Regions from separate parts of the Bradyrhizobium sp. Leaf396 genome, predicted to be linked through region 2. Evidence: riboswitches for the same ligand, from Rfam matches in the RefSeq annotation. Region 2 holds a riboswitch; each other region holds the start of a gene.
The links. A riboswitch is a leader RNA that binds a small molecule or an ion and turns the genes downstream of it on or off. The one in region 2 is predicted to bind cobalamin.
Positions count from the first base shown of each region.

Region 1 (9,746 bases), on a different contig from region 2:
GCGTGCGCTCGCCGCAGCGCTCGCGCCGCGCATTAGCGCGGATACGCGACTTCACGTCTCCGGCTGCGGAAAGGGCTGCGCCCATTCCGGTGCGGCTGCGATCACGCTGATTGCGACGAACACCGGATTCGATCTCGTCCGCGATGGCTCGATCCGTGACGCGCCGGCCCTGCGCGGGCTCGACGGCGCCGACATCGTCAGCGATCCCTCCGTCCTGGTCGGAGGGAACTGATGCCTCACACCTACGAGACCGACGGCGCGGCGATCTACCGGCAATCATTCGCGACCATCCGGGCCGAGGCCGATCTTGCGCGCTTTTCGCCTGACGAGGAGCCGGTGGTGGTTCGCATGATCCACGCCGCCGGCATGGTCGGTCTCGAGGCGCATATCCGCTTTTCACCGGGCATGGCAGCAACCGCGCGCGCCGCTCTGCAAGGAGGCGCGCCGATCCTGTGCGACGCGCGCATGGTCTCGGAAGGCATTACGCGCGCGAGACTTCCTGCGGCCAATGCCGTCATCTGCACGCTAGGAGACGAGTCCGTTCCCGCGCTGGCGCAATCCATGCACAACACGCGCTCGGCCGCGGCGCTGGAGCTGTGGCGGCCGCACTTGGGTGGCGCGATCGTCGCGATCGGCAATGCGCCGACCGCGCTGTTTCATCTGCTCAACATGCTGGAGGATCGCGACTGCCCGCGGCCTGCGGCCATCATCGGCTGTCCCGTCGGCTTCGTCGGTGCCGCCGAATCCAAGGCCGCGTTGATGGCCGATCCGCCGGTACCTGCGATGACGGTCGAGGGACGCCTTGGCGGCTCCGCGATCACCGTTGCCGCCGTGAATGCACTGGCGAGCCGGAGCGAATAGTCATGGGACGCATCATCTGCTGCGGTCTCGGTCCCGGTGATCCTGATCTGATGAGCGTGCGCGCGGACCGGACCGTGCGCGCCGCGCAACACGTCGCCTATTTCCGCAAGAAAGGCAGGGCGGGCCAGGCGCGCCGCATCGTCGAGGGCCTGCTGGTGGCCGGCGTCACCGAATATCCCATGGAATATCCTGTGACCACCGAGATCGCCTTCGACAGCGCGGAATATGTTCAGCTGCTCGCCGGCTTCTACGACGAATGGGCCGAGCGCCTGGCGCGGCTTGCGCGCGCCGTCGATGTCGTCGTGCTGTGCGAGGGGGATCCTTATTTCTATGGCTCGTTCATGCATCTGCACACGCGCCTGCAGGGCCGCACCGAGATCGAGGTGATCGCGGGGATTCCCGGCATGGTCGGGTGCTGGAACGGCGTAGCCCAGCCCATCGCGCTCGGCGACGACGTCACGACGGTGCTGATGGGAACGCTTCCCGAAGACGAGCTCGAACGCCGCATGCGCGATTCCGATGCACTCGTCGTCATGAAGACCGGCCGCAATCTCGCCAAGGTGCGCCGCGCGCTCGCATCCGCCGGCCGGCTCGATGACGCCTGGCTGGTCGAGCGCGGCACCATGCCGGGCGAGCGCGTGGTACGGCTCGCCGAGATCGACGCCATCGATTGTCCTTACTTCGCGATCGTGCTCGTGCACGGCAAGGGCCGGAATCTGGACGCGGCCGAATGACGGGCACGCTGACCATCGCGGGCCTCGGGCCCGGCAGCGACGCGCTGGTGACGCCGGAAGTCTCCGCCGCGCTCGCAGCCGCGACCGACATTCTGGGCTATGCGCCCTACGTCGCGCGCGTGCCACCGCGGGCGGGGCTTACGTTGCGCCCGTCGGATAATCGCGAAGAGCTGCAGCGCGCGAGCGAAGCCCTGCGGCTTGCCGCCGAAGGCGGGCAGGTCGTCGTCGTCTCCTCCGGCGATCCCGGGGTCTTCGCCATGGCCTCGGCCGTGTTCGAGGCGCTCGAACGGGCGCCGCAATGGCAGGCGCTGCCGATCCGCGTGCTGCCCGGCATCACGGCGATGCTGGCGGCTGCTGCACGCGCCGGCGCGCCGCTCGGGCACGATTTCTGCGCGATCAATCTTTCGGATAATCTGAAGCCATGGGCGGTGATCGAGAAGCGTCTTCGCCTTGCGGCAGAGGCAGACTTTGCCATCGCGCTGTACAATCCGCGCTCGGCGAGCCGGCCGGAAGGATTTGGCCGCGCGCTTGCGGTGCTGCGAGAGGCCGGCGCCGGCGCGCGTCTCGTGATCTTCGCGCGCGCGGTCAGCGCCGCTGATGAAAAGATCGAGACGGTGACGCTGAACGAAGCGACGCCCGGGATGGCCGATATGCGCACGCTGGTGATCGTCGGCAACTCGCAGACACGCCGCGTCGGCCGCTGGGTCTATGCGCCGAGGCGGGCAGAATGACCGAGCCACTGCATCACGTCAGTGACGCTCTCGACCCGTGGCCGCTCGGGCAACTGCGGTCGCGCGATCATGATGACGGGAAGGCCGAGGCTTCGGGCCGCGTCGATCTTCGCGCGCGCGCCGCCGCCGCCCGAATTGCGGGCGACGATCCAGCCGATGCCACGTGTGCGCATCATCTCAAGCTCGCTTCGAAGCGTGAACGGTCCGCGCGCCACGATCACATCCGCGGCGAACGGCAGGTCGACTTCCGGCGGATCGACGAAGCGGAGCGTGTAGCTGTGCTGCGGCTTGCTCGCGAATGGCGCGATATGCTGGCGGCCGATGGCGAGGAACACGTTTGCGGGCGCCTCCGGCAGCGCAGCGGCCGCGGCGCCGACGTCTTCGACATCGATCCAGTTGTCGCCGGACACCCTGGTCCAGGGCGCGCGCTCCAGCGCGATCAGCGGCGTATCGGCGTCCGCGCACGCCTCGATCGCATGGCGGCTCATCTCGGCCGCGAACGGATGCGTCGCGTCGATGACATGCGTGATGCCTTCGCGGCGAATGTAGTCGGCCAGCCCGCTCACGCCGCCGAAGCCGCCGATGCGGGTCGGCAGCGGCTGCTCGGCCGGCGCGCGCGTCCGGCCGCCATAGGAATAGACCGCCTCGATGCCGGCGCGCGCGATCTCCGCGGCGAGCAGGCTCGCATCGGCCGTTCCGCCCAGAATGAGCGCGCGCATCATGGCTAATCCCTGGCTGACCATCATCGGTATCGGCGAAGATGGCCTTGCTGGCCTATCCGAGGCAAGCCGAAAGGCGCTTGCCGAGGCGGAAACGGTGTTCGGCGGCGAGCGTCATCTTGCGCTTGCCGACGCTGGCAGCCGCGGCCGTCCATGGCCGGTGCCGTTCGATGCGAACGTCGTGCTGAGCTGCCGTGGCCGGCCGACCGTCGTGCTCGCTTCCGGCGATCCGTTCTGGCATGGCGCCGGTGCGAGTCTCGCCGAGAAGCTCGGTGGCGAGGAGTGGATCGCACATCCCGCGCCGTCGACCTTCTCGCTGGTCGCCGCGCGGCTGGGCTGGCGCCTGGACGCCGTCACGTGCATCGGCCTGCACGCCGCGCCATTCGAACGTCTCGTGCCGCATCTGGCGCGCGGTGCGCGCATCATTTGCCTCGTGCGCGATGGCAAGGCCGCCAGCGATCTTGCGAAATGGCTGACGGAACGCGGCTGGGGCGCTTCTGCATTCTGGACTCTCGCCGCGCTCGGCGGGCCCCGCGAGACTGTCCGGCAGTATTGCGCAATGGACTTCGCTGATGATCTCGCTGGCAACCTGGTTGCAGTCGCGGTGGAGGCGAGGGGCGCACAGGGCATTCCCTGCAGCTCGGGCCTGCCGGACGATCTCTTTGTCCATGACGGCCAGATCACCAAGCGACTGGTGCGCGCGCTCGCGCTGTCGGCGCTGGCGCCGCGAGGCGGCGAACGGCTGTGGGACGTTGGCGCCGGTTCGGGTTCGATCTCGGTCGAGTGGGCGCTTTGTGGAGGGGCGGCCACGGCGATCGAGGTGCGCGAAGATCGCGTTGCCAACATCCGCAGCAATGCGGCCGCGTTCGGACTGGCGCATCGGATCGCTGTGGTCACAGGAGCGGCGCCCGAAGCTCTCACCGCGTTGGACCCGCCGGACGCCGTCTTCGTCGGCGGCGGCTTCGATAACGCAATGTTCGATGCGATCTGGCCGCGGCTCCCTATCGGGGCGCGGCTGGTTGCACACTCGGTCACACTGGAGACGGAAGCGCTGCTCGGCGAACTTCATCAGCGCCATGGCGGCGAGCTGATGCGGGTGGAGATTGCGCAGGCCGCTCCGCTCGGCCGCTACCGCTCCTGGGAGGCGGCAAGGCCGGTCGTGCAGTGGAGTGCCGTCCGATGAAGGTTGCCGGACTCGGATTCAAGCAGGATGTGACGCTGGCCTCACTGCGCGAGGCTCTGCAGGCGGCCGGCGGTCCGGAGGGCCTCGCGGCCGTGGCCACCGTCAGCGACAAGGCTGACGCGGAGGTGCTGAAGCAGCTCGCGCGCGAATGCGGTGTGCCGATCAGGGCCGTTCCAGCCGATGTGCTTGCGAAGGTGGACACGCCGACCCGGTCGAAGCTTGTCGCGGAAAAGTTCGGCACCGGATCGGTTGCCGAAGCCGCCGCGCTCGCAGTCGCGGGTTCTCGCGCGCGGCTCATTGCAACGCGCGTGGTTTCTCAGGATCGCACCGCGACCGCGGCGATCGCCGAGGGAGATGGCGCATGACGGTCCATTTCATCGGCGCGGGACCTGGCGCGCCAGATCTCCTGACATTGAGGGGACGCGATCTGATCGCAGCCTCTCCGGTCTGTCTCTATGCCGGCTCGCTGGTGCCGGAGGGCGTGCTGGCGCATTGCCCGCCCGGCGCGCGCATCGTCAACACCGCGCCGCTGTCGCTCGACGAAATCATCGGGGAGATTGCCGCCGCGCACGCGGCAGGCAAGGATGTCGCGCGGTTGCATTCCGGCGATCTCTCGGTCTGGTCGGCCATGGGCGAGCAGCTCCGCCGTCTGCGTGCGCTTCGCATTCCCTATTCGGTGACGCCGGGCGTTCCCTCCTTCTCGGCGGCCTCGGCGGCGCTGGAGGCCGAGCTCACGCTGCCTGGCCTTGCCCAGAGCGTGGTGCTGACGCGCACGCCGGGCCGCGCCAGCGCGATGCCTGAGGGCGAGAAGCTTGCGGCGTTCGCAGCCACCGGCGCCGTGCTCGCGATTCATCTGTCGATCCATCTGCTCGACCAGGTCATCGCGGAGCTGACACCGCACTATGGCGCGGATTGTCCGGTCGCGATCGTCTGGCGTGCAAGCTGGCCGGATCAGCGCATTATTCGCGCCACGCTTGCGACGCTCGATGCGGCCGTGGGCAGCGAAATGGAGCGCACGGCGCTGATCCTGGTCGGCAAGACCCTGGGCGCTGCGGATTTCGACGAAAGCCGCCTCTATGCCGCCGACTACGATCGGCGCTACCGGCCGGTCGGCGCCGAGCCGCGCTTTCCGGAGGCGACGTGATGGCGGCCGGTCTTGTCATCTCTGCTCCGGCCTCCGGCGTCGGCAAGACCACGCTGACGCTGGCGCTTGCGCGCGCCTGGCGCAGTCGCGGCCTGAACGTGCAGTGCTTCAAGAGCGGCCCCGACTATATCGATCCCGCCTTTCACGCCGCCGCCACGGGACGCGCGTCGGTCAATGTCGATAGCTGGGCGATGGACCGCGGCGCCATCGCGCATCTCGTCAGTCGCGGCGTGGACGCCGATGTCGTGCTTGCCGAGGGCTCGATGGGCCTGTTCGACGGCGTTGCCGCGCGCGGCGTCTCCGGCACCGGCGCGACTGCCGACATTGCGGAGATGCTGGGCTGGCCGGTGGTGCTGGTGATCGACCCCTCGGGACAAGCGCAAACGGCGGCTGCGATTGCGGCCGGCTTGCGCGATTATCGCGCCGGCCTGCGTCTTGCCGGGGTCGTGCTCAACCGCGTCGCCAGCCCGCGTCACGAGGCTCTCGTGCGGCGCGCGCTTGAGGAGGCCGGCATCGCCGTGTTCGGCGCGCTGCCACGTCATGCCGAGATCAGTCTGCCGAAGCGGCATCTCGGCCTGGTGCAGGCCGAGGAGCAGGCCGAGATCGGCAAGCTGATCGACGAGGCCGCGCGCTTCGTTGCCGCGCATGTCGATCTCGATGGAGTGCTCCGAGCCGCCGGCAATTGGTCGGCGCAGCCCGCGGCGAACGGCCTGAAGATAACCCCGCCCGGTCAACGCATCGCGCTCGCCCGCGATGCGGCCTTCTCCTTCGTCTATCCGCACATGCTGGAGGCCTGGCGCGCGGCGGGCGGCGAGATCGTGCCGTTCTCGCCGCTGGCCGACGAAGTGCCCGACGCGAGCGCCGACGTCTGCTGGCTGCCCGGCGGCTATCCCGAGCTGCACGCCGGCAAGCTGGCGGCCAATGCACGCTTTCGCAGCGGTCTTTGCGCCTTCGCCACGACGCGGCCGATGCACGGCGAGTGCGGAGGCTATATGGTGCTGGGGACCGCTTTGACGGATGCCGACGGCGTCCGCCATCAGATGACGGGCCTGCTCGGCCTCGAGACCAGCTTTGCCAAGCGACGGATGCATCTCGGTTATCGTCTCGCCACGCTCGCATCGCCGATGCCGGGATATCAGGCCGGTGCGCGCCTGCGCGGCCACGAATTCCACTATTCGACCATTCTCGCGCAACCTGATGCGCCGCTGGCGGTGGTGCACGACGCAACCGGCGCGGTCATCGCCGAGACCGGCTCGCGGCGGGGACACGCCACCGGCACGTTCTTCCACCTGATCGCGGAGGACCGGTGAGCGGCTTCGTCTCCTTCGTTTCCGCCGGCCCCGGCGACCCCGAGCTGCTCACCGTGAGAGGCGCCGCGCGGCTGCGCGAGGCGGACGTCGTGCTCTATGATGACCTCGCCTCCGGCGCGATCCTCGATCTGGCGCGACCCGGCGCCAATCTCGTCGCGGTGGGGAAGCGGGCGGGGCGACCCTCGACCAGGCAGCACCACGTCAACCGTCTCCTGGTCGACTATGCCGCGACCGGCGCGCGCGTGGTGCGGCTCAAGTCCGGCGACGCCGGCATTTTCGGCCGGCTCGAGGAGGAGCTGGAGACGCTGCGCGAGGCTGGCATCGGCTATGAGATCATTCCCGGTGTCACATCGGCCTGCGTCGCCGCTGCGCAGGCCGGCATTCCCCTGACCCGTCGCCACACCTCCCGCCGGGTGCAGTTCATCACGGGTGCCGACGTCACCGGCGAGCTGCCGCCCGACCTGAACTGGGCGGCGCTGGCCGATCCCGAGGCGACGACCGTCGTCTATATGGGCCGGCGCACCTTTCCGGCGCTGGCCGCAAAGTTGATCGCACACGGCCTTGCCCCGGACACTCCGGCATTGGTTGCCGAATCCCTCGGCCGTGCCGACGAGCGGCTGGTCCGCACCACCATTGCCGAGCTCGCCGATCAGCTTGCGCGCGGTGGCGCGCCCTCGACCGCCGCCGTCATCCTGTTCGGTGCACTGGCGGGGGACTATCGGTGATGACGGAGGCGGCCGCCTTTCGCCCCTTGACGCCCGGCTCGCGAAAGGCGCACACAGGAGAGGCATGGTGCTCACCGCGGCGCAAAGCGCCGGAGCATAATCGGGAATGGGGGTGGGCGGACCCAGTTTCGGCGCCCCAAACCCCAGCCGCCCCCGCGACTGTAAGCGGTGAGGGGCTCCGATCAGCCACTGGGCCGCAAGGTCCGGGAAGGCCGGAGAACCCCAGTGAACCGCGAGCCAGGAGACCGGCCGTGCACGTGTTGAGGCCAAGGCCGTCGGGTGTGACGGCAGGAAGGAACTGAGCCATGCATATCGAACCCGGAATCGTGACGGGCGGCAAGCTCGTGTTGAGTTACGCAACCGGCATCGCCGCAGGCGGCGTTGCGTTGAAGCTCGCGGTCGAGACCGTGCGCGAGCAGGGAATCGGCTCGTTCGCGGCACGTACGCTGGCCACCACGGCGCTCGTGTTCGTCTTCTTCGAGATCCTGCCGCACTTCCCGGTCGGCGTGTCAGAGGTGCACTTCATCCTCGGCTCTACGCTGTTCCTGCTGTTCGGTGCCGCGCCTGCTGCTTTCGGTCTTGCGTTCGGTCTGCTGCTTCAGGGCATGCTGTTCGAGCCGGCCGACCTGCCGCAATACGGCATGAACGTCACCACCCTGCTGGTGCCGCTGTTCGCGATCCAGGCGATCGCCACGCGGATCATTGCCCGCAACACCGCCTATGTCGATTTGAAGTACGGTCAGGCGCTGGCGCTTTCGACGACCTATCAGGCCGGCGTGATCGCCTGGGTCGCATTCTGGGCGCTCTATGGCTCTGGCTTTGCGATGACCAACCTCGCCAACATCGCAACGTTTGCCGCCTCCTACGCGCTGGTCATCGTGATCGAGCCGCTGGCCGATCTTGCCGTGCTGGCGCTGGCGAAGTCGCTGCGCGGCGTCACCGCGCCTGGCCTCGTCACCCCGCGCCTGCACAACGCGGCCTGAGAGACAAGCGATTGGACGGCCGTTGCGGCCGTCCGTCGCGCTCGCGATGCTCACGCTCTCCCTGATAGGCATCGGCTGCGGCGATCCCGCGCAGCTCACGCGCGCTGCAGTCGCCGCCATCAACGCGGCCGATCTCGTCCTCATCCCGCGCAAGGGCACGGCGAAATCCGATCTCGCGGATCTCAGGCGAACGATCTGCGCGGACGTGCTCACCAGCGGCAGAACGCAGATCGTCGAGTTCGATCTTCCCGTGCGCGACGCCGGAGAAGCTGATTACCGCAAGGGCGTGGACGATTGGCACGATGCGGTCGCCGCGACCTGGTCGAAGACGATCGCGGATCATCTCGAAGGTGATGGCAAGATCGCGCTGCTGATCTGGGGCGATCCGTCGCTCTACGATTCCTCGCTGCGCATTGCACGGCGGCTCGATCCGTTGCCGAAGATCGAAGTCGTGCCCGGCATCACCTCGATCCAGGCGCTGTGCGCCGCCCATGCGCTGCCGCTCAACGAGATCGGCGAGCCGTTCCTGGTCACGACGGGGCGGCGCTTGCGTGACGAGGGCTGGCCGCACGGAGTCGATACCGTGGTGGTGATGCTCGACGGCGGCACGGCGTTCCAGTCGCTCGATCCGGCGGATCTTCACATCTGGTGGGGCGCCTATCTCGGCATGCAAGATCAGACCATTCTCTCCGGTGCGCTCGCCGAGGCCGGTCCGCGCATCGTCGCGCTGCGGCAGGAGGCGCGCGAGCGGCATGGCTGGATCATGGACAGCTACATTCTCAAGCGCCGGCATTGAGCGAGGCAGCATGCTCCCCGAATGGGTCTACCGAGAGTGCCCCGAGATTTCCGTCCGTCATCGCGAGGCGGCGATCGTGCGGCAGGCGCAACTCACAAAGCCGACCGGGGCGCTCGGCCGGCTGGAGCAGCTCGCAATCGAGCTTGCGGGTCTGCAGGCGACAGAGCAGCCCCGCGCTTCGCGGGCGCCGATCATCATCTTCGCCGGGGATCACGGCATCGTCGCGCAGGGCGTGTCGGCCTATCCGCAAGAAGTGACCATCGCGATGATGGCGAATTTCGCCTCCGGCGGTGCTGCGATCTCGGTGCTGGCGCGCGAGCTTGGCTCGCGTCTGGAGGTGGTCGACGCCGGCACGCTGGCGACCGAGCCGACGGCGGGGATCGTCGTTGACAAGCCGCGCCATGGCACGCGCGATTTCAGCGTCGAAGCTGCGCTCACGTCTGCGGAGTTGGCATTCGCATTCGAAGCCGGCCGGCGCGCCGTGGTGCGGGCGGAGGCCGGTCAGCCTGATCTCCTGATCTTCGGCGAGATGGGCATCGGCAACACCACGACCTCTGCGG
Region 1 is NZ_LMQJ01000045.1:40,944-50,689, reverse strand. It holds gene cobG (precorrin-3B synthase) at 1-232, shown strand, start outside; gene ASG57_RS27705 (precorrin-8X methylmutase) at 232-861, shown strand; gene ASG57_RS27700 (precorrin-2 C(20)-methyltransferase) at 864-1,595, shown strand; gene cobJ (precorrin-3B C(17)-methyltransferase) at 1,592-2,326, shown strand; gene ASG57_RS27690 (cobalt-precorrin-6A reductase) at 2,302-3,048, opposite strand; gene ASG57_RS27685 (bifunctional cobalt-precorrin-7 (C(5))-methyltransferase/cobalt-precorrin-6B (C(15))-methyltransferase) at 3,047-4,228, shown strand; gene ASG57_RS27680 (cobalamin biosynthesis protein) at 4,225-4,593, shown strand; gene cobM (precorrin-4 C(11)-methyltransferase) at 4,590-5,372, shown strand; gene ASG57_RS27670 (cobyrinic acid a,c-diamide synthase CobB) at 5,372-6,682, shown strand; gene cobA (uroporphyrinogen-III C-methyltransferase) at 6,679-7,407, shown strand; cobalamin riboswitch at 7,456-7,675, shown strand; gene ASG57_RS27660 (energy-coupling factor ABC transporter permease) at 7,713-8,390, shown strand; gene cobF (precorrin-6A synthase (deacetylating)) at 8,437-9,186, shown strand; gene cobT (nicotinate-nucleotide--dimethylbenzimidazole phosphoribosyltransferase) at 9,197-9,746, shown strand, end outside.
Region 1: it holds a riboswitch for cobalamin, as region 2 does, so the genes downstream of both, ASG57_RS27660 (energy-coupling factor ABC transporter permease) here and ASG57_RS11965 (ribonucleoside-diphosphate reductase subunit alpha) in region 2, are expected to answer to the same signal.

Region 2 (9,746 bases):
CGGAGATCCCGCGCCCGGCCACACAAAAATCAGTCCGTTGCCCTCATGACATGGATAAGACCGTACGCCATTGGGCAGCTTGTCCTTGCCGAGATAGGGCACGTCGACGCATCGGCCGGACGCATCGTAGCTCCAGCCGTGATAGCAGCAGCGCACGGTGCAATCGTTGACGACGCCCTTGGACAGTGGCACCTGGCGATGGGCGCAACGGTCTTCGAGCGCAAAGACGGACCCCGCAGACGGGCGCACCAGCACGATCGGCTCGCCTGCGAAGCTGGTAGCGAAGGTCTTGCCCGGTTTGACCTCGCGCGACCATGCGACGGGATACCAATGATCGGGATGCGCCCCGATGGCGCGAAGATCGCCCGGCGCATCGGGCGCTGGCTCTTGTCCTGTATTACGCAGCATCCGGAACGATGGTTTGCACGATCGAAGCGTCGAGCGCTTCGAAATCTTTCAGGCCAATGAATTCATAAAGCTCGGCGCGGGTTTGCATATCGCCGAGCATCGTCTTGGCGCTGCCGTCCCGGCGCAGCGTGGCGTAAAGCTTCTGTTGCGCCTTGTTGGCCACGCGCAAGGATGACACCGGCCAGATCACCATGCGGTAGCCCATGGATTCAAATTCGCTCGCGGTGAAGAACGGCGTCTTGCCGAACTCAGTCATGTTGGCAAGCAGCGGCACGCCTGGCATCCGCGCAGCAAACTCCTTGAACATCTCGGCCGTCGTGAGCGCTTCCGGGAAGATCGCATCGGCTCCCGCTTCCATGTAGAGCTTCGCGCGCGCAACCGCGCCGTCCACGCCCTCGCTTGCCGCCGCGTCGGTTCGGGCGATCAGATAAAGATGCCGCCGTGCTTTTGCCGCCGCCGCGACCTTGGCCGCCATGTCATGGGTATCGGCGAGCTTCTTGTCGTTGAGATGGCCGCATTTCTTCGGCAGGAGCTGGTCCTCGATATGGACGGCCGCCGCGCCCGCATCTTCAAACGTGCGGACCATGTGCATGACGTTGAGCGCCTCGCCATAGCCGGTGTCGCCATCGACCAGCACCGGAAGGCCGCTTGCGCGTGCGACCTGCCGGATGAAGAAAGCAACCTCATCGACGGTGATGATGCCAAGGTCCGGCAGGCCCATCGAGGCGGTCATCGCCGCGCCTGAAAGATAGAGCGCTTCGAAACCCGCCGCTTTCGCTTGAAGCGCGGCCATGCCGTTATGCGTGCCGGGTATCTGAAGAATACCTGCGCGCTCCATGCGGGTGCGAAAGCGCTGCCCGGCAGCCTCCGCCGGCAGATCGGCGGCGATGAGATACGGCATTACGGTTCCTTTCAGGCGGCGCGCTTGGAGGGCGCCACGCCGCGTTTCTCGATCGGCACGAACTCAAGGTTCTCCGGGCCGACATAGTTGGCGGTCGGGCGGATGATCTTGTTGTCCTGGCGCTGCTCGATCACATGCGCGCTCCAGCCCGAGGTGCGGGCGATGACGAACAGCGGCGTGAACATCGCCGTCGGTACGCCCAGCATGTGGTAGGACACGGCGCTGAACCAGTCGAGATTGGCGAACATCTTCTTGCTTTCGGCCATCACCGCCTCGATCCGGTCCGCGATCTCGAACATCTTCATGCTGCCGACTTCCACCGAAAGATTTCGTGCGACCTCCTTGATGATGCGGTTGCGCGGATCGGCGACGGTATAAACGGGATGTCCGAAGCCGATCACGATCTCTTTGGCCGCGACGCGGCGGCGGATATCGGCTTCGGCTTCATCGGCACCCGCGTATCGCTTCTGCACCTCGAAGGCGACCTCATTCGCGCCGCCATGCTTGGGGCCGCGCAGCGCGCCAATCGCGCCCGCGATGGCCGAATAAATATCGGCGCCGGTGCCTGCGATGCAGCGCGCGGTGAAGGTCGAGGCGTTGAACTCATGCTCGGCATAGAGATTGAGCGAGGTATGCATCGCCCGCACATGCGGCTCGCTCGGCGCGGTGCCGTGAAGGAGATGCAGGAAATGCCCGCCGATGCTGTCATCGTCAGTCTCGACCTCGATGCGGCGGCCGTTATGGGCGAAGTGATGCCAGTAAAGCAGCATCGAACCGAGCGAAGCCATCAGGCGATCGGCGATATCGCGCGCGCCGGCATGGTTGTGGTCATGCGCTTCCGGCAACACGCAGCCGAGCGTGGATACACCGGAACGCATGACATCCATCGGATGCGCCGCCGCAGGCAGGGCTTCCAAGGTGGCGCGCACGGCAGCCGGCAAGCCGCGCAGGCTCTTGAGCTTTGCCTTATAGGCGCTGAGTTCAGCCGCCGTCGGCAGCGTGCCATGCACGAGGAGATGCGCGATTTCTTCGAAAGTGCAGGTCTCGGCAACATCGAGAATGTCATAGCCGCGGTAGTGCAGGTCGTTGCCGGTACGGCCAACCGTGCAAAGCGCGGTGTTCCCGGCGACGATGCCGGAGAGCGCCACCGACTTCTTGGGCGGCGCGTTGGTGCGGGTCAGTTGTTCAGCCATGGTACCCCCCTTATTCGCCGACGACCGAAAGGCCGCGCGTTGCGCCGCCGTGCTCATCGCGCCAGTCGAAAATCCCCGTCGCCTTGGTCGAGCCAAGCAGCGACGGCTCGACCGTGAAGGTCAGCCCCGCAAGATCGTCAGCTTTCAGTTTCGGCAGCCGCTCGATCAGGCCAAGGAAACGATCCTGTTCGTGCGGCGTGACGATGCCTTCCGCGAGCGTGCGGAATTTGGCGATGTATTGTTCGCGGCCAAAGGGACGCGCGCCGAGCGGATGCGCATCGGCCACCGCGATCTCGTCGGTGATGACCGAACCGTCGTTGAGCGTGACGACCACCTTGCCGCCGAACGCCTTCTCCTTGGGATCGTGGCTGTGATAGCGCCGTGTCCATTCGGGATCTTCGACGGTCGAAACCTTGTGCCAGAGCGCGACGGTGCCGGGGCGCTGTGCGCGCTCCGAAGCATACGAGCGCTCGTGATGCCAGCCGCCATCCTCGAGCGCGACGGCGAAGATGTACATGATGGAATGATCGAGCGTTTCGCGGCTCGCCTTAGGGTCCATCTTCTGCGGATCGTTCGCCCCGGTGCCGATCACATAATGGGTGTGATGGCTTGTGTGGATGACGATGCTTTTCACCCTGGATAGGTCGCCGACCTTGGGCCCCATCCGCCGCGCGAGGTCGATCAGCGCCTGGCTCTGGTATTCGGCCGAATGCTCCTTGGTGTAGGTGTCGAGGATCGCGCGCTTGGGCTCGCCCTTCTCCGGCAGCGGCACCTGATATTCCACCTTGGGACCGCCAAGCAGATAGGCGATGAATCCGTCTTCACCTTCCCAGGCGGGCGACGGCGCGCCTTCGCCGCGCATGACGCGATCGACTGCCTCGATTGCCATCTTGCCTGCAAAGGCGGGCGCATAGGCTTTCCAGCTTGAGATTTGGCCCTTGCGCGACTGGCGCGTCGTCGTCGTGACATGCAGCGCCTGCTGCACGGCCTGATAGATCGTCTCGGTTGGCAAGTTCAGAAGCGTTCCGATGCCCGCGGCCGCCGAAGGCCCGAGATGCGCGATATGATCGATCTTATGTTCGTGGAGGCAGATGCCCGTCACGAGATCGACCTGGATTTCATAGCCGGTCGCAAGGCCGCGCAGAAGCGCCGCGCCATCAAGGCCGCAATGCTGCGCAACCGCCAGCACGGGCGGGATGTTGTCGCCGGGATGCGAATAATCCGCCGCGAGATACGTGTCGTGAAAATCAAGCTCGCGCACGGCAACGCCGTTGGCCCAGGCCGCCCATTCCGGCGAAAGCCGCCGGTGCTGTGACAGGCCGAATACCGTGGCGCCCGGTTTGAACGGATGCGCGTTCGCCTGCGCGCGTGCGCTTGCCACCGGCCGCCGCGACAGGGATGCCGCCGCCACCGCCGCATTGTCGATAAGGCGGTTGCCGATCATCTCGATCACAGCCGGGCTGACGGGAACAGGATCGGCCGCGACCTCGGCGATCTTCCAGGCGAGTTGCGCTGCCCGCGGCAGGTTGTCGGCGGATTTATGCGTGCGGACGGAATGCAGCTTCACGACGGGATTTCCTCCGGGGTGGGAATGGACGGCCACGGCAAGACGGGCACGGGATTGCCCGTGCCGTTCACCGCGACCATTTCGAACGAGCCGCGGAGCGCAAGGCGCCGCTTGCCTGTAGTGAGTTCTTCCGAGATGGCATCGACCGCGACGGTCATGGACGAACGCCCGACACGCGTGACGCGCGCGGTCAGTTCGATGAGCTCGCCGACGCGCACCGGAACGTGGAATTCGACTTTCTCGGAGCGCGCCATGACGACGGGCACCCGCGCGCGGCGCGTCGCCGCGACAAAGGCCGCCTTGCCCATGAGGCTGAGGGCGTTTCCGCCGAACAGCGTGCCGTAATGGTTCGCCTGTTCGGGGAAGATCATCTCGACGAAGCGCGTTTCGCTGGTCGGAGGTGTGTCCGGCGCGAGGGCCGTCATGCTGATGTGCTCCCGCTGGCCGCTTGCGTTCGCGACCGTCCTTCGCAATATTTGCAAGGCGGACACAGCGTAAAGGGCTGAAGTTGCGGAGTTTTGCGAAGCAGTTCCGACAGATTTGCAAAGTCTGCGAAGGTATGGAGCTCCGATGAAGAAAGCCTTCATGGGCGTGCGGCTGAAGCGCCTGCGCGAGGAACGGGGGATGACGCAGCAGGCGCTGGCCTCCGCCATCGGCCTGTCGCTGAGCTATCTGAACCAGATCGAGAACAACCAGCGGCCCCTTACGGTGCCGGTGCTGCTGAAGCTCAATGCCGCATTCGGCATCGACGTGCAGCTCTTCTCGGAAGACGACGAGGCGCGGCTGATCGGCGATCTCAAGGAGGCGCTGTCCGATCCGGTCATCGGCGAAGCGATCGTCACCGCCGAATTGCGGGCGCTTGCTTCCAACATGCCAGCCGTGGGCCGCGCCTTCGTGTCGCTCCATCGGCGTTATCGCCGCGCGATCGAACAATCGGCGGCGCTCGCGGTCCGGCTCGGCGATGACCGGCAGGACCGTGCCGTCTCGGCGGTATCGACGCCGTTCGAGGAAGTGCGCGACTTCTTCTATGCGCGACACAATTACATCGCCGAGCTGGATGAAGAAGCCGAGCGCATCGCGCGCGAAGAAAATCTTCCGCCCGGCAACATGGCCGCCGCGTTGATGGCGCGGCTATCCACGCGCCATGGCGTCCGTGTGCTGGTCGCGGCCTCCGAAGATGGATCGCAGGACGCACAGCGAAGGTTCGATCAAAGCGCGGGCGTGTTGCGTCTTTCACGGCGCCTGCGCTCCGGCCAGCAAGCCTTCCAGATGGCAACGCAGCTAGCCTTCCTCGAACAGAGCGAAACCATCAATGCCATCGTGGCCGCGGGGTCTTTTGCCGATGATGAATCCCGCCGCCTCGCGCGCATCGGCCTTGCCAATTATTTCGCGGGGGCGCTGCTGTTGCCGTACTCGGCCTTCCGCGACATGGCGGAAGCATGCCGCTACGACATCGATCTTCTCGGCCAGACTTTCGGTGTCGGGTTCGAGACGGCGTGCCACCGGCTCAGCACGCTTCAGCGGCCCGGCGCACGCGGCGTCCCGTTTTTCTTCATCCGCGTCGATCGCGCGGGCAACATCTCCAAGCGCCAGTCGGCGACCGATTTTCACTTCTCGCGCATCGGCGGCACCTGCCCGCTCTGGAACGTCTATGAAGCCTTCGCGCAGCCGGACCGCATCCTGACGCAGCTCGCCCGCATGCCAGACGAGCGCACCTATCTCTGGGTGGCGCGCGCCGTCTCGCACGGCCAGGGCGGGTATCATGCGCCGCGCAAGACCTTCGCCATTGCGCTCGGCTGCGATCTCCAGCATGCGGGCCGTCTCGTCTATTCGGACGGCCTCGATCTCACCAACCCCATGGCCGCGACGCCTATCGGCGCGGGTTGCCGGATTTGCGAAAGGACCAATTGCCCACAGCGCGCCTTTCCGCCGGTGGGCCGCCACCTTCACGCCGATGAAAACCGCAGCGCCTTTGCACCCTACGCCGCGAGTTGACCCGGATGACGCCCGGCGGGAGAGTGCGCGCCCTCATGAATGAAGCTGCTGGAAGAACCGCGTGAGCGTCGCCGCCCTGCATAGCCGCTATGTCACCATCGATGATGGCGCGGCCGGAATTGTATTGAGCTTCACGCCGCCGCGCGAATTGACGCTTGGCTCCGCGCGCCGCGCGCGGGAAGCCCGCCGCCGGGTTGCGGGCCTGCTGCGACGGCACCGGCTCAAGGTATCGGCGAAGGAAGAAGGCATCCGGACCACGATCCCGCCGCAGGCCACTATCGATCTCGTTGATCTTCTGTCCGCCATCGATGAAGCACTGGATGCCTTCCGGCAGGAGCGTCTTTATCCAAAGGTCGTTGAGGAGATTCTGGAGATCACACCGCGCGAGCGGCGGCGCTGGACAAAGGACGGACGGCTTCCCAAGTCAGGCACAGGCTCCTTCCGCCGTGGCCAGCAGTCGATCCATTTTGCGCTGCATCCGCCCCAGGAAATCGCGCGCCTGTCGAATAACCCTGGGATCATCGTGGCTTGGCGGAAAGCCGATGCGCAGGGTTCCGGAGCGGCTGTGAATTATGAGAATTCAGTGACGACGGTCGAAACGATTTATTGACACCGAGTCGTATAAAACTACTAGATATGGTGGTCACGGTTCTCCCGAGTCGCAATATCGGGAGCTAAGAGGGAAGCCGGTGCGCCTATGTTTTGGGCAAAGCCGGTGCTGCCCCCGCAACTGTAAGCGGAGAGCTGAAGTCCACGTTTTACGTCACTGGAATCGCACGATTTCGGGAAGACCGGACGGATGCTAAGACCCGCGAGCCAGGAGACCTGCCGCGACACCAGAAACGTCCCTGGGCGGGGTGTCCCGGTGGTCGCGTGGCAGGTTGCGGCATCCGCCGCTCCTCTTCCTGCATGCGCCTCCGCTTAGACCCCGGCCCGCAACAACCACGGGGTCTTGAGCCAATGTCTCTCGGAACGGAAACTGCCGCTGCCGCGCGTGTCGTGCGTTTGTCTAACCCTGCCGCTTCGGCTTCGCCCGCAAGCGAGCCGGGCTATCAGGTCATTCGCCGCAACGGATCGGTTTCGCCCTTCGACGCCTCCAAGATCACCGTCGCCCTGACCAAGGCGTTTCTTGCGGTCGAGGGCAGCAGCGCCGCGGCGTCGCGGCGCGTCCATGACGTGGTGGCTGAGCTGACCGATCAGATCGTCGCCAGCCTGACGCGCCGCGCCGATGCCGGGCGCACCTTCCATATCGAGGACATCCAGGATCAGGCCGAACTCGCGCTGATGCGAAGCGAGCATCACAAGGTCGCGCGCGCCTATGTGCTGTACCGCGAGGATCGCGCGCGCGAACGCGCCAAGGCGGAGACAAAGACCAAAGGCAAAGCGGCCACCGCCACGCCGTCCCTGCATATGAAGACCGCCGATGGCACGCTGGTGCCGCTCGACAGCAAGCGCCTCGCCGCCGTGGTCGAGGAAGCGTCCGCCGGGCTTGACGGTGTCTCGGCCGAAGCCATCCTGACAGAGGCCCAGCGCAATCTTTATGACGGCATCAGCGTGGATGAGCTGGCGCTGGCGCCGATCCTTGCCGCGCGCACCCTCGTCGAGACCGATCCCGATTACGCCAAGGCCAGCGCGCGGCTTCTGTTGGACAAGCTGCGCCGCGAAGCCCTGAGCTTCGTGATGGGCCAGCCCGAACAGGCGACGCAGGCCGAAATGGCCGGGCGTTATGCGGAATATTTCCGCGCCTATGTGCAGACCGGCATCACGAATGAATTGCTCGATCCTGAAATCGGCCGCTTCGACCTTGCGCGTCTCGCCGAAGCCCTCAAGCCCGAGCGCGACCTGCAATTCGACTACCTTGGCCTCCAGACGCTCTACGACCGCTATTTCCTGCATGCGCGCGGCACGCGGTTCGAACTGCCGCAAGCCTTCTTCATGCGCGTCGCCTGCGGCCTAGCCTTGCGTGAAATCGACCGTGAAGGAAAGGCGATCGAGTTCTATAACTTGCTTTCGAGCTTCGATTTCATGGCATCGACGCCGACGCTGTTCAACGCCGGCACGCTGCGCTCGCAGCTCTCATCCTGCTTCCTCACCACCGTCGCCGACGATCTCGACGGCATCTTCAAAGCCATCAAGGACAATGCGCTGCTCTCCAAATACGCGGGCGGGCTCGGCAACGACTGGACGCGCGTGCGCGGCCTTGGTGCGCATATCAAGGGCACCAATGGCGAAAGCCAGGGCGTGGTGCCATTCCTGAAAGTCGCCAACGATACCGCGATTGCCGTCAACCAGGGCGGCAAGCGCAAGGGCGCGGTCTGCGCCTATCTCGAAACCTGGCATGTGGACATCGAGGAGTTCCTCGACCTTCGCAAGAACACAGGCGACGATCGCCGCCGCACCCATGACATGAACACAGCCAATTGGGTGCCGGACCTCTTCATGCAGCGCGTGGAAGAAGATGGCGCCTGGACGCTGTTCTCCCCGGACGAAACCCCCGACCTCCACGATCTCACCGGCAAGGCCTTTGCCGAGCGTTACGCCTTCTATGAAGCCAGATCCGCGCGCGGTGAAATGCGCGTGACCAGGCAGCTTCGCGCTGTCGACCTTTGGCGCAAGATGCTCACCATGCTGTTCGAGACGGGGCATCCGTGGATCACCTTCAAGGACCCGTGCAATCTCCGCTCGCCGCAGCAGCATTGCGGCGTCGTGCATTCGTCCAACCTTTGCACCGAGATCACGCTCAACACCTCGAACACGGAAGTTGCGGTCTGCAACCTCGGCTCGGTCAACCTCGTCAACCACATCGCGGACGGCAAGCTCGACCACGAGCATCTTGCGCGCACCGTGACGACCGCGATGCGGATGCTCGACAACGTCCTCGACGTGAATTTTTACACCATCCCCGAAGCGCGCAATTCCAACCTGCGCCATCGGCCGGTCGGGCTCGGCATCATGGGCTTCCAGGACGTGCTCAACATCCTCCGGCTGCCCTACGCCTCGGACGGAGCGGTCGCCTTCGCCGACGAAAGCATGGAGGCGATTTCCTATTGGGCGATTTCGGGGTCCGTCGATCTTGCGGCCGAGCGCGGGCGCTATCCGTCCTATGAGGGATCGCTTTGGTCCAAGGGAATCCTGCCGCTCGATTCCATCAAGATCGTTGATGAGGCGCGCGGCGCGCCGGTCGATCTCGACCGTGGGAGTCGCCTCGATTGGGATACCTTGCGTCAGCGCGTGATGACCGTCGGCATGCGCAACTCCAACACCATGGCGATCGCGCCGACCGCCACGATCTCGAATATCTGCGCCGTCTCGCAGTCAATCGAGCCCGCCTACCAAAATCTCTACGTCAAATCCAACATGTCCGGGGACTTTACGGTCGTGAACGCCTACCTCGTGCGCGATCTCAAGAGCCGCGGGCTGTGGGATGAGGTCATGATATCAGATTTGAAGTATTTCGACGGAAGCCTCGGCCAGATCGATCGCGTGCCGGACGATTTGAAGGCGCTCTATGCGACCGCCTTCGAGATTGACTCGGCATGGCTCATCGACGCTGCGGCCCGGCGTCAGAAATGGATCGACCAATCGCAGTCGCTCAATCTCTACATCGCCAATCCCTCGGGCAAGAAGCTCGACACGCTCTATCGCCATGCGTGGAAGCGGGGCCTCAAGACCACCTACTATC
Region 2 is NZ_LMQJ01000010.1:108,904-118,649, forward strand. It holds gene ASG57_RS11930 (Rieske 2Fe-2S domain-containing protein) at 1-408, opposite strand, end outside; gene prpB (methylisocitrate lyase) at 398-1,309, opposite strand; gene prpC (bifunctional 2-methylcitrate synthase/citrate synthase) at 1,321-2,502, opposite strand; gene ASG57_RS11945 (MmgE/PrpD family protein) at 2,513-4,069, opposite strand; gene ASG57_RS11950 (acyl-CoA thioesterase) at 4,066-4,494, opposite strand; gene ASG57_RS11955 (short-chain fatty acyl-CoA regulator family protein) at 4,640-6,064, shown strand; gene ASG57_RS11960 (hypothetical protein) at 6,126-6,674, shown strand; cobalamin riboswitch at 6,694-6,911, shown strand; gene ASG57_RS11965 (ribonucleoside-diphosphate reductase subunit alpha) at 7,025-9,746, shown strand, end outside.

Region 3 (9,746 bases), on a different contig from region 2:
GCGGCCTGGAGATCGCAGCGATCGCAGGCGCGACCATTGCGGCTGCGCAAGCCCGCATTCCTGTATTGATCGACGGCTTCATCGTATCCGTCGCAGCGCTGGCGGCGGCGCGCCTCAATCCGTCATGCCAGCCGTTCCTGTTGCCGTCGCACCAATCGGCGGAGCAGGGACATCGGCTGGTGCTGCGCGCCCTGAACGTGCAGCCGCTGATCAGCCTCGATCTCAGGCTGGGCGAGGGATCGGGTGCGGCCATCGCGTTGCCGCTGGTCCGCTCGGCCTGCGCACTTCACAACGATATGGCGACGTTCGCGCAGGCCAACGTGCCTGACAGGCCTAGCTGACCTGCTGATTGACGCAGACGACGCGCCAGCCGCGTGCGAGCCGGTCGATCCGGGTGAGCGACAACGGATCGATCACGAAGCGCAGCGCGGCGTCCGGTGTGAGATCGAGCGCGATGCACAGCACCGCGCGGATCGTGCCGGAATGCACGACCAGCGTTGCGGAGCCTGCGTCAATCCTTGCCAGGCCTGACCGGACGCGCGCGACTTGATCCGCAAAGCTCTCGCCGTTGGGCGGCCGCCCGCGCGCCGGGTCGCGCCAGAACCGCGCGTAAGTCTCGCCACCGCTCGCCGCGAGTTCGTCATGCCGATGGCCGGTCCAGTCGCCGAAATCCTGCTCGCGGAACTCGCTGACCAGCGCCGGTTCGAGTCCCAGTGCGCGCGCCGTCTCGACCGTGCGTCGCGACGGGCTGGCATAGCTGGTGCCGTCCCGCGGCAAGCGGTGTCGCAGCGCCGCCAACTTTGCGTGGTCGCCGAGATCGGCCCGCGCATCGGCAGCATGGATCGTCCCGGCCAGGCCCTCGACGACCGCATGCCGTATCAGCCAGAGGAAGGTCTCGCCTTCCATGCTCATCTCCAAAGAAGTTGGTCGCCGTGGCAATAGCGTCGCATGCGATACATTGCCTCTGTCTTGATGGTCATCCTAGATGCTCGCGACGGTTTTCCCGAGAGGGAATGAAAAGGGAATGCGGTGCCTTGTCCCCAATGCCGCGGCCGCCCCGCAACTGTGAGCGGAGAATCCTTCGTCACAAGCCGGTGGGTCCTCGTTCCGGGACGGCGACGAAGCGGTGATGATCCGCGAGCCGGGAGACCTGCCGTCATCCGCGGTCGCACGTGAAGATGTCGGTCGGGGTCTCCTGAAAGGCCACAGCGGGGTGGGGTGAGATCCCCCGAGCGAAGGTCGGTTAGTGGCATACCATTTGCAAGCCAATGGGCTCTGGCTTCACCCGCTCTTGGCCAAAAGTTGGCCGGCATCACGTCACGACTGGGAGGACTTCATGGATCGCAGGACCGTATTGAAGGGGCTGGCCGGCGCAGGCGGTCTCGCATTGACCGGCCTCTCGGCACCGGCGATCGCGCAAGGCGCATCCGCCCGGACCTTGCGCTTCGTCCCGCAGGCCAATCTTGCCAATTTCGACCCGATCTGGGGCACGCAATATGTTGTGCGCAATGCGGCCGCGATGGTCTGGGACACGCTCTACGGCATCGATTCCTCGCTCCAGCCGCAGCGCCAGATGGTGGAATCCGAGGAGGTGACGGACGACGGCACGACGTGGACCTTCAAGCTGCGTCCCGGGCTCAAGTTTCATGACGGCGAGCCGGTGCTGAGCAAGGATGTTGTCGCGAGCCTCAGTCGCTGGGCGGCCCGCGATCCGATGGGGCTGATGATCAAGGCTCTGCAGCAGGAACTCACCGCCGTCGACGACCGCACTTTCAAATGGGTCCTGAAGCAGCCCTTCCCGAAGATGCTTTACGCGCTGGCGAAGAACAACTCGCCGTGCTCGTTCATCATGCCCGAGCGCATCGCGCAGACCGATCCATTCAAGCAGATCACCGAATATGTCGGCTCCGGGCCGATGAAGTTCGCCAAGGGCGAGTGGGTGCCGGGCGCGAAGGCGGTGTTCGAGAAGTTCACCGACTATGTGCCGCGGCAGGAGAAGGCATCCTGGCTCGCGGGCGGCAAGCAGATCCTGGTCGATCGCGTGGAATGGATCGTGATGCCGGACCCGGCCACGGCGGCCGCCGCCTTGCAGAACGGCGAAGTCGATTGGTGGGAAAGCCCGATCGCCGATCTTGTGCCGGTCCTGAAGAAGAACAAGAACATCAGCGTCGATATCGGCGATCCTCTCGGCAATATCGGCTCGTTCCGCATGAACCATCTGTTCGCACCCTTCAACGACGTGCGGGCGCGGCGTGCGGTTCTGATGGCGCTCAGCCAGGAAGACTACATGCGTGCCATCGTCGGCGACGACACTGCGCTCTGGAAGCCGCTGCCCGGCTTTTTCACGCCGGGTACGCCGCTGTACAGCGAAGCGGGTGGCGAGATACTGAAGGGCAAGCGCGACTTCGATGCCGCCAAGAAGCTGCTCGCCGAGAGCGGCTATTCCGGGCAGCCGGTGACGTGCCTCGTGGCGCAGGACCAGCCGATCACCAAGGCGCAGGGCGACGTGACCGCCGACCTCCTCAAGAAGATCGGCATGAACGTCGACTTCGTCGCCACCGATTGGGGCACGGTCGGCTCCCGCCGCGCGCAGAAGACGCCGCCAGGTCAGGGCGGCTGGAACATGTTCCACACCTGGCATGCGGGCGCCGACTGCATCAATCCGGCGCCGTACACCGCCATTCGCGCCAACGGCGACAAGGCCTGGTTCGGATGGCCGAACAGCCCCGGCACCGAGAAGGAGGTCGCATCATGGTTCGAGGCCAAGAACCTCGACGAGGAGAAGGCTGCCATCGGTCGTCTCAACAAGGCGGCGCTCGATGACGTCGTCTACGCGCCGACGGGCTTCTTCCTGAGCTACACCGCGTGGCGCAAGAACGTCTCCGGCATCGCCAAGGGGCCGCTGCCGTTCTTCTGGGGCGTGTCGAAGTCCGCATGACCGTGCGCTGAAGCCAGATGCTCTCCTACATCCTCCGCCGCATCGTCGCGACCCTGCCGGTGATGGCGATCGTTGCGCTGTTCGTGTTCAGCCTGCTCTACATCGCGCCGGGAGATCCGGCCGTGGTGATCGCGGGCGACCAGGCGAGCCCGGAGGATGTGGAGCGCATCCGGCAGAGCCTCGGCCTCGACCGGCCCTTCCTGGTCCAGTTCGGAGGCTGGGTCTGGCGCATCCTGCACGGCGATCTCGGCACCTCCATCTTCACCAACCTGCCGGTTTCGGCGATGATCGGCCAGCGTCTCGGACCGACGCTGTCGCTGATGATCGTCACGCTGATGCTCACCATCGTGGTGGCGGTGCCGCTCGGGGTCGTGGCGGCATGGAAGGCCGGCAGCCTGATCGACCGCGTCATCATGGGCTTTGCGGTGTTCGGCTTCTCGCTGCCCGTGTTCGTGGTCGGCTACATGCTCGCTTACATCTTCGCACTCGAGCTGGAATGGCTGCCGGTGCAGGGTTACACGCCGCTGACGCAAGGTTTCTGGCCGTGGCTGGAGAACCTGATCCTGCCGGCGATCGCGCTCGGCTGCGTCTACATCGCGCTGGTCGCGCGCATCACCCGCGCCGCCATGCTCGAGGTCTTGCAGCAGGACTACATCCGCACCGCCAAGGCCAAGGGCCTCGGCCAGGGCGGCATTTTGTTCATTCACGCGCTCAAGAATGCGGCGGTGCCGATCGTCACCGTGATCGGGATCGGCATCGCGCTCCTGATCGGCGGCGCGGTCGTGACCGAGAGCGTGTTCGCGATCCCCGGCCTCGGGCGCCTCACGATCGACGCGATCCTGCGCCGCGACTATCCGGTGATTCAGGGCATCGTGCTGCTGTTCAGCTTCGTCTACGTCCTCGTCAATCTGATGATCGACGTCGTCTACACGCTCGTTGACCCGAGGATCCGCTATTGACCGATACGACAGTCAATCCGCAATCGCTACCGGCCGGTCTCGTTCTCGCGCCGCAGCTGCCTGACATCCTGCGGCCGGTCGCGATCCGGCGTGGCTTCGTCGGCCTCTTGCGCGGCCATCCGACGGTCGCGATCGGCGGCGCGCTGCTGCTGACGCTGGTCCTGATCGCGGTCTTTGCACCCTATCTCGGCACGGTCGACCCGACGGCGCTTGCACCCGCCAAGCGCACAAGGGCGCCGTCGGCCGATTTCTGGTTCGGCACCGACGTGCTCGGCCGCGACATCTATTCGCGCGTTCTCTACGGCGCCCGGGTCTCGCTCACGGTCGGGCTGTCGGTCGCGATCTTCGCGTCCGCAGTTGGCCTCGCCATCGGCATGATCTCCGGCTTCATCCGCTGGGCCGACGGCATCCTGATGCGTTTCATGGACGGCCTGATGTCGATACCGCCCATCCTGCTGGCCATCGCGCTGATGGCGCTGACCCGCGGCAGCGTCGGCAACGTCATCCTGGCGATCACCGTCGCCGAAATCCCGCGCGTTTCGCGCCTCGTCCGTAGCGTGGTGCTGTCGCTGCGCGAGCAGCCCTATGTGGATGCGGCCGTGGCCTGCGGCACGCGCACGCCGATGATCATCCTGCGCCATATCCTGCCCAATACGGTGGCGCCGATGCTGGTGCAGGCGACTTATATCTGCGCCAGCGCCATGATCACCGAGGCGATCCTGTCCTTCATCGGCGCCGGCACGCCGCCCACCATCCCGTCCTGGGGCAACATCATGGCTGAGGGGCGCGCGCTGTGGCAGGTGAAGCCGTATATCGTGTTCTTTCCCGCGGCGTTCCTGTCGGTCACGGTGCTCGCCGTGAACCTGCTCGGCGACGGCCTTCGCGATGCGCTCGACCCGCGCATGGCCAAGAGTCTGTGATGTTGCCTCTGATGGATCGAGGCTGACCGCCCATGGCTTTGCTCGAAGTCGAGAACCTCCAGACCCATTTCCGTACCCCGGGCGGCATCAATCGCGCGGTGGACGGGGTGTCCTTCCATGTCAACGAGGGCGAGACGCTCGCCATCGTCGGCGAGTCCGGCTGCGGCAAGTCGGTGACCTCGATGTCCTTGATGCGGCTGATCCCGGAGCCGCCGGGCAGGATTGCCGGCACCATCCGCTTTGCGGGCAGGGACCTGCTCCAGCTGTCCGATCGCGAGATGCGTGCCATCCGCGGCAACGACATCTCGATGATCTTTCAGGAGCCGATGACGAGCCTCAATCCGGTCCTGACCGTCGGCCGTCAGATCCGGGAGACCCTGATGATCCATCAGGGCCTCGACAAGCAGGCAGCGGAGGCGCATGCGATCGAGATGCTGACACTGGTCGGCATTCCCGAGCCGAAGCGCCGCGTGCGGGAATATCCGCACCAGCTTTCCGGCGGCATGCGCCAGCGCGTGATGATCGCGGTTGCGCTGGCCTGCAACCCGAAGCTCCTGATTGCGGACGAGCCGACAACTGCGCTCGACGTGACGATCCAGGCCCAGATCCTGAAGCTGATGCTGGACCTGAAGCGCCGGGTTGGCGCGGCCATCATCCTGATCACCCACGATCTCGGCGTCGTCGCGGAAATCGCCGAACGGGTCATGGTGATGTATGCCGGCCGCAAGGTCGAGGAGGCGCCCGTCGCGGAACTGTTCCGTTCGCCGCGACATCCCTACACACAAGGTTTGCTTGGCGCGGTACCGCGGCTCGGCTCGTCATTGGTGGGCACCGCGAGGCGGCTTGCCGAAATTCCAGGACAGGTGCCTGATCTCCGCAAGCCCATTGTTGGCTGTGTCTTTGCGGGCCGCTGTGCGCTTGCGACCGATCTCTGCCGGCAATATGCGCCGGGACTTGAAGAGAAGGGCCCTCGCCATATTGCCGCATGCCACTACGCGGCCAAGGGAGCCGTTGCGGCATGAGTCCTCCGCTACTCCAGGTCAACGACCTCAAGAAGCATTTTCCGGTCAAGACCGGCCTGTTCAGCCGGAAGTCCGAGTTCGTCTACGCGGTGGACGGCGTGTCCCTCGAGATCGCCCGCGGCGAGACGCTGTCGCTGGTCGGCGAGTCCGGCTGCGGCAAATCGACGGTCGGCCGTGCCATCCTGAGGCTTTTCGACATCACCTCGGGCCAGGTCATCCTGGACGGCAAGCGTATCGACGATGCCGCACCAGGCACGATGCGCCAGATGCGCCGCCGCGTGCAGGTGGTGTTCCAGGATCCGTTCTCGAGCCTCAATCCGCGCATGCGCGTGCGCGACATTCTGGCTGAGCCGATCCGCAATTTCGGTCTCGCCAAGTCCGCCGAAGACCTCGAGGTGCGGGTCACCGCGCTCATGGACACCGTGCGCCTGCCGCGCGAGGCGCTGAACCGCCGGCCGCACGAGTTCTCCGGCGGCCAGCGCCAGCGCATCGGCATCGCGCGGGCGCTCGCGGCCGAGCCCGAATTGATCGTCTGCGACGAGGCCGTCTCCGCCCTCGACGTCTCGGTCAAGGCGCAGATCGTCAATCTGCTGCAGGATCTGCAAAGCGAGTTCGGGTTGGCGCTATTGTTTATCAGCCACGATCTTGCCATCGTCGAGCACATGACCCACCGCGTTGCGGTGATGTATCTCGGCAAGATCGTGGAAGTGGCACCGCGCCGCGACATATTCGCCGCGCCAAGACATCCCTACACCAAGGCGCTGCTTTCGGCGGTGCCGCTGCCCGAGCCCGGGGCCCAGCGCAATCCCATCATTCTCAAGGGCGATGTGCCGAGCCCGATCAATCCGCCCAGCGGATGCCGCTTCCACACCCGCTGCCCGTTCGTCTTCGACCGCTGCCGGACCGAGGAGCCGACGCTGCGCGTGGCGGGAGCCGAGCAGTGGGTGGCGTGTCATCTGGAAGAGGGCGCGCCGACGGCGGCGTAGCAATTGTTGCAGCGCCTGTGGCAGGTCTGCAGGACGTGAAACGACAATTGCGGAATGATTGCATCATGCTCCTGTTTTGCCCGACGTGTCAAAACTGACCGCCGATCCGGGGCCGCATTGGCCTCGGATGTGAGGCCGCTCGGCGTGATGGCAATTCGCGAGCAGAAACAACCCCGTTCTACTGTGCATGGGGTTGTTTTCGCATTTTGACGTGGCCGGCCTCAGCCCTGGCGGCGCAGGAAGCCCGTGATCGTCACCTTTTCCCAGATCCCCGCCGAGGCAAAGGGATCGGCGCTGTTGAAGGCTTCGACCTCCTTGCGGCCGGGTGCCTCGATCAGGAACAGGCTGCCGATCATCGTCTGGCCATCGTCGGAGACGAGCGGTCCTGACATCACGATCTGGACGCCGAAGCGCGAGGTGTCGCTCAGGAACGTCTTGTGGGCGTCGTAATTGGCAAGCCGTGTCGGCAGCGCCCCGGCGCGGTCGAGGGCGTGAATGGCGAACAGCATGGTGTCTCCGTGTCTTGATTCAGTCTTGGGACGGCCGCAGCAGCGGCCGTCCGGGTTCGTGGTGACCGGTCAGTCTACTTCGCGCTGAGCTTGCCGGCATCCTCGAAGGTCGGGCAGGTCCGCTGTTCCAGCGGCACGTCGAAGGGCTTGTAATTGTCCTTGGTGATGACGGTCGGCTTCAGCACGATCTCGGCGATGACAGGCTGGCTGCGCAAGGCGCGGATCGCCATCATGGTGCCGAGGCAACCTTGCGCGAAACCGTTGTAGTCGCCGCTCGCCAGCAGCTTGCCCGCCTTGATCGCGTCGATCGCCTCCTTGGTGCCGTTGATGCCGATCACCTGCGCTTTCCGGTTGGCACCATCGAGCGCCTCGATCGCGCCGACCGCCATGGCGTCGTTGGCGGCGAGCACGCCGTCGATCTGCGGGTTCGACTGCATCAGGTTCTCCATCACCTGGAGCGCCTGGAGCCGTTGATAGTTCCCGGGCTGCGAGGCCAGGAGCTTGGCGCCCGGAGCCTCCTTCAATGCGTCATTGAAGCCGCGGACGCGGTCGACATTGGTCAGTGAACCCTTGACGCCTTCGATGATGACGATGTTGCCCTTGCCGCCGAGGGTCTTGAGCAGGAAGCGCGCGGTCTCGAGCCCGAGGCTGTAATCGTCGGCGCCGATGAAGGAGAGGAACTTGCCGCCGGCGGAGCGGTCGGTGATGTTGACGACCGGGATCTTGGCCTCGTTGATCTTCTCCACGCCCGGCACCATCGCCTTGTAGTCGACCGGCGTGAAGACGATCGCGCTCGGCTTCTTCACCACGACGTCCTCGATCTGGCTGAGCTGCTCCGGGATCGAGTCCGGCTTGGTCGGGATGTATTGCAGCGTCTTCGCGTTCATCGTCTTCGCCATGTTGTCGGCGCCGACCCGCACCGTCTGGAAGAACGGGTTGGTCTGGTTCTTGGTGAAGACGGCGATGGTCTCGCCGTCGGCACGCGCTCCTGTTGTGAACGCAGTCGCCATCAGCAACGGCAGCGCCAGATGTCCCAGTTTCGTTTTCATGTTGCCTCCATCCCTCATTTTGCTTGTTGGACTTCCAAGTGCTCATTGCGCGCGGCGGCGGGTCTTCATGTCGAGCCAGACCGCGAGAATGACGATGACGCCTGTGACGAGCGGCTGCCAGTTGGCGCTGACCGCGAGCAGGTTCATGCCGTTCAGAACCAGGGTGAGGATCAGCGCGCCGATGAAGGTGCCGAACACGGTGCCGACACCGCCGAACAGCGAGGTGCCGCCGATCAGCACGGCCGCGATCGCGGGCAGCGTCAGGCTTTCGCCAATGTCGGCCTCCGCCGAATTGAGCCGGGACAGGAAGATGATCGAGGCTAATCCCGCCATGGTGCCGGAGACCGCGTAGACCAGCAGCAGGCGGCGCGCGACCGGAATGCCCGACAGGCGCGCCGCGACCGGATTGGCGCCGATCGCATAGATCTCCTGGCCCCAGACCGTGCGCTGCGCGAAGAACGTTCCGATGCCGAGGAAGACCAGCAGCAGATAGACCGGGATCGGCAGGCCGAACAGATAGCCGCTGCCGATCTGGCGGAAGCCGGCGGGGAAACCGTGCAGCGTCTCGCCGGCCATGTACCAATAGGTGAGGCCGTTCAGCACCCAGAGCATGCCGTAGGTCGCGATGAAGGAGGGGATGCGCAGCGCGGTGACCATGATCCCGTTGACCAGGCCGACGATGCCGCCGGAGGCGAGCCCGGTGAGGATGCCGAGCACCGGCGAGCCCGTCGTATGGATCACGGTCCCGGCGAGGCAGGCCGACAGCGCGACATTGGCGCCAACGGAGAGATCGAGGCCCGCCGTCAGAACGACCAGCGTGAGGCCGGAGGCGATGAAGAAGGTGAGGCTCGCCTGCCTGAGCACATTGAGGATGTTGCCGAGGCTCAGGAAGGAGTCGCTCAGCACGGCGAGCACCGCGCAGATCAGGAGCGCCGCGAGCAGGCGATAGAACAGCTGGATCGCGTCCTGTGACAGGAAGGAGCGGGGCGGCGCGATGGCGCCCTTAGTGATGTCGGTCATGCGCGGCTCCTGAGGCCATCGAGGAACAGGGCGAGGATGACGAGAACGCCGACGCTTGCGACCTGCACCGAGGACGGCAGCGAGATCAGGTTCAGCCCGTTGCGCAGCACGCCGACGGAGAGCACGCCGAGCAGCGTGCCGAGCAGCCAGCCATTGCCGCGCTCGAACGAGGTGCCGCCGACGGCGACGGCCGCGATGGCATCGAATTCGAGCCCGAGGCCGGCGGTGGGGTGGCCGGAATTCATCCGCGCGGTCATCAACAGGCCGGCAATGCCTGCCATGGCGCCGCCGATTGCATAGACCGCGATCAGGAGGCGGTTCGGCGAAAGACCCGCATAGCGCA
Region 3 is NZ_LMQJ01000045.1:31,036-40,781, reverse strand. It holds gene cobT (nicotinate-nucleotide--dimethylbenzimidazole phosphoribosyltransferase) at 1-341, shown strand, start outside; gene ASG57_RS27645 (histidine phosphatase family protein) at 334-906, opposite strand; cobalamin riboswitch at 979-1,172, shown strand; gene ASG57_RS27640 (ABC transporter substrate-binding protein) at 1,337-2,938, shown strand; gene ASG57_RS27635 (ABC transporter permease) at 2,956-3,897, shown strand; gene ASG57_RS27630 (ABC transporter permease) at 3,894-4,817, shown strand; gene ASG57_RS27625 (ABC transporter ATP-binding protein) at 4,850-5,839, shown strand; gene ASG57_RS27620 (ABC transporter ATP-binding protein) at 5,836-6,825, shown strand; gene ASG57_RS27615 (YciI family protein) at 7,047-7,334, opposite strand; gene ASG57_RS27610 (sugar ABC transporter substrate-binding protein) at 7,409-8,383, opposite strand; gene ASG57_RS27605 (ABC transporter permease) at 8,426-9,403, opposite strand; gene ASG57_RS27600 (ABC transporter permease) at 9,400-9,746, opposite strand, start outside.
Region 3: it holds a riboswitch for cobalamin, as region 2 does, so the genes downstream of both, ASG57_RS27640 (ABC transporter substrate-binding protein) here and ASG57_RS11965 (ribonucleoside-diphosphate reductase subunit alpha) in region 2, are expected to answer to the same signal.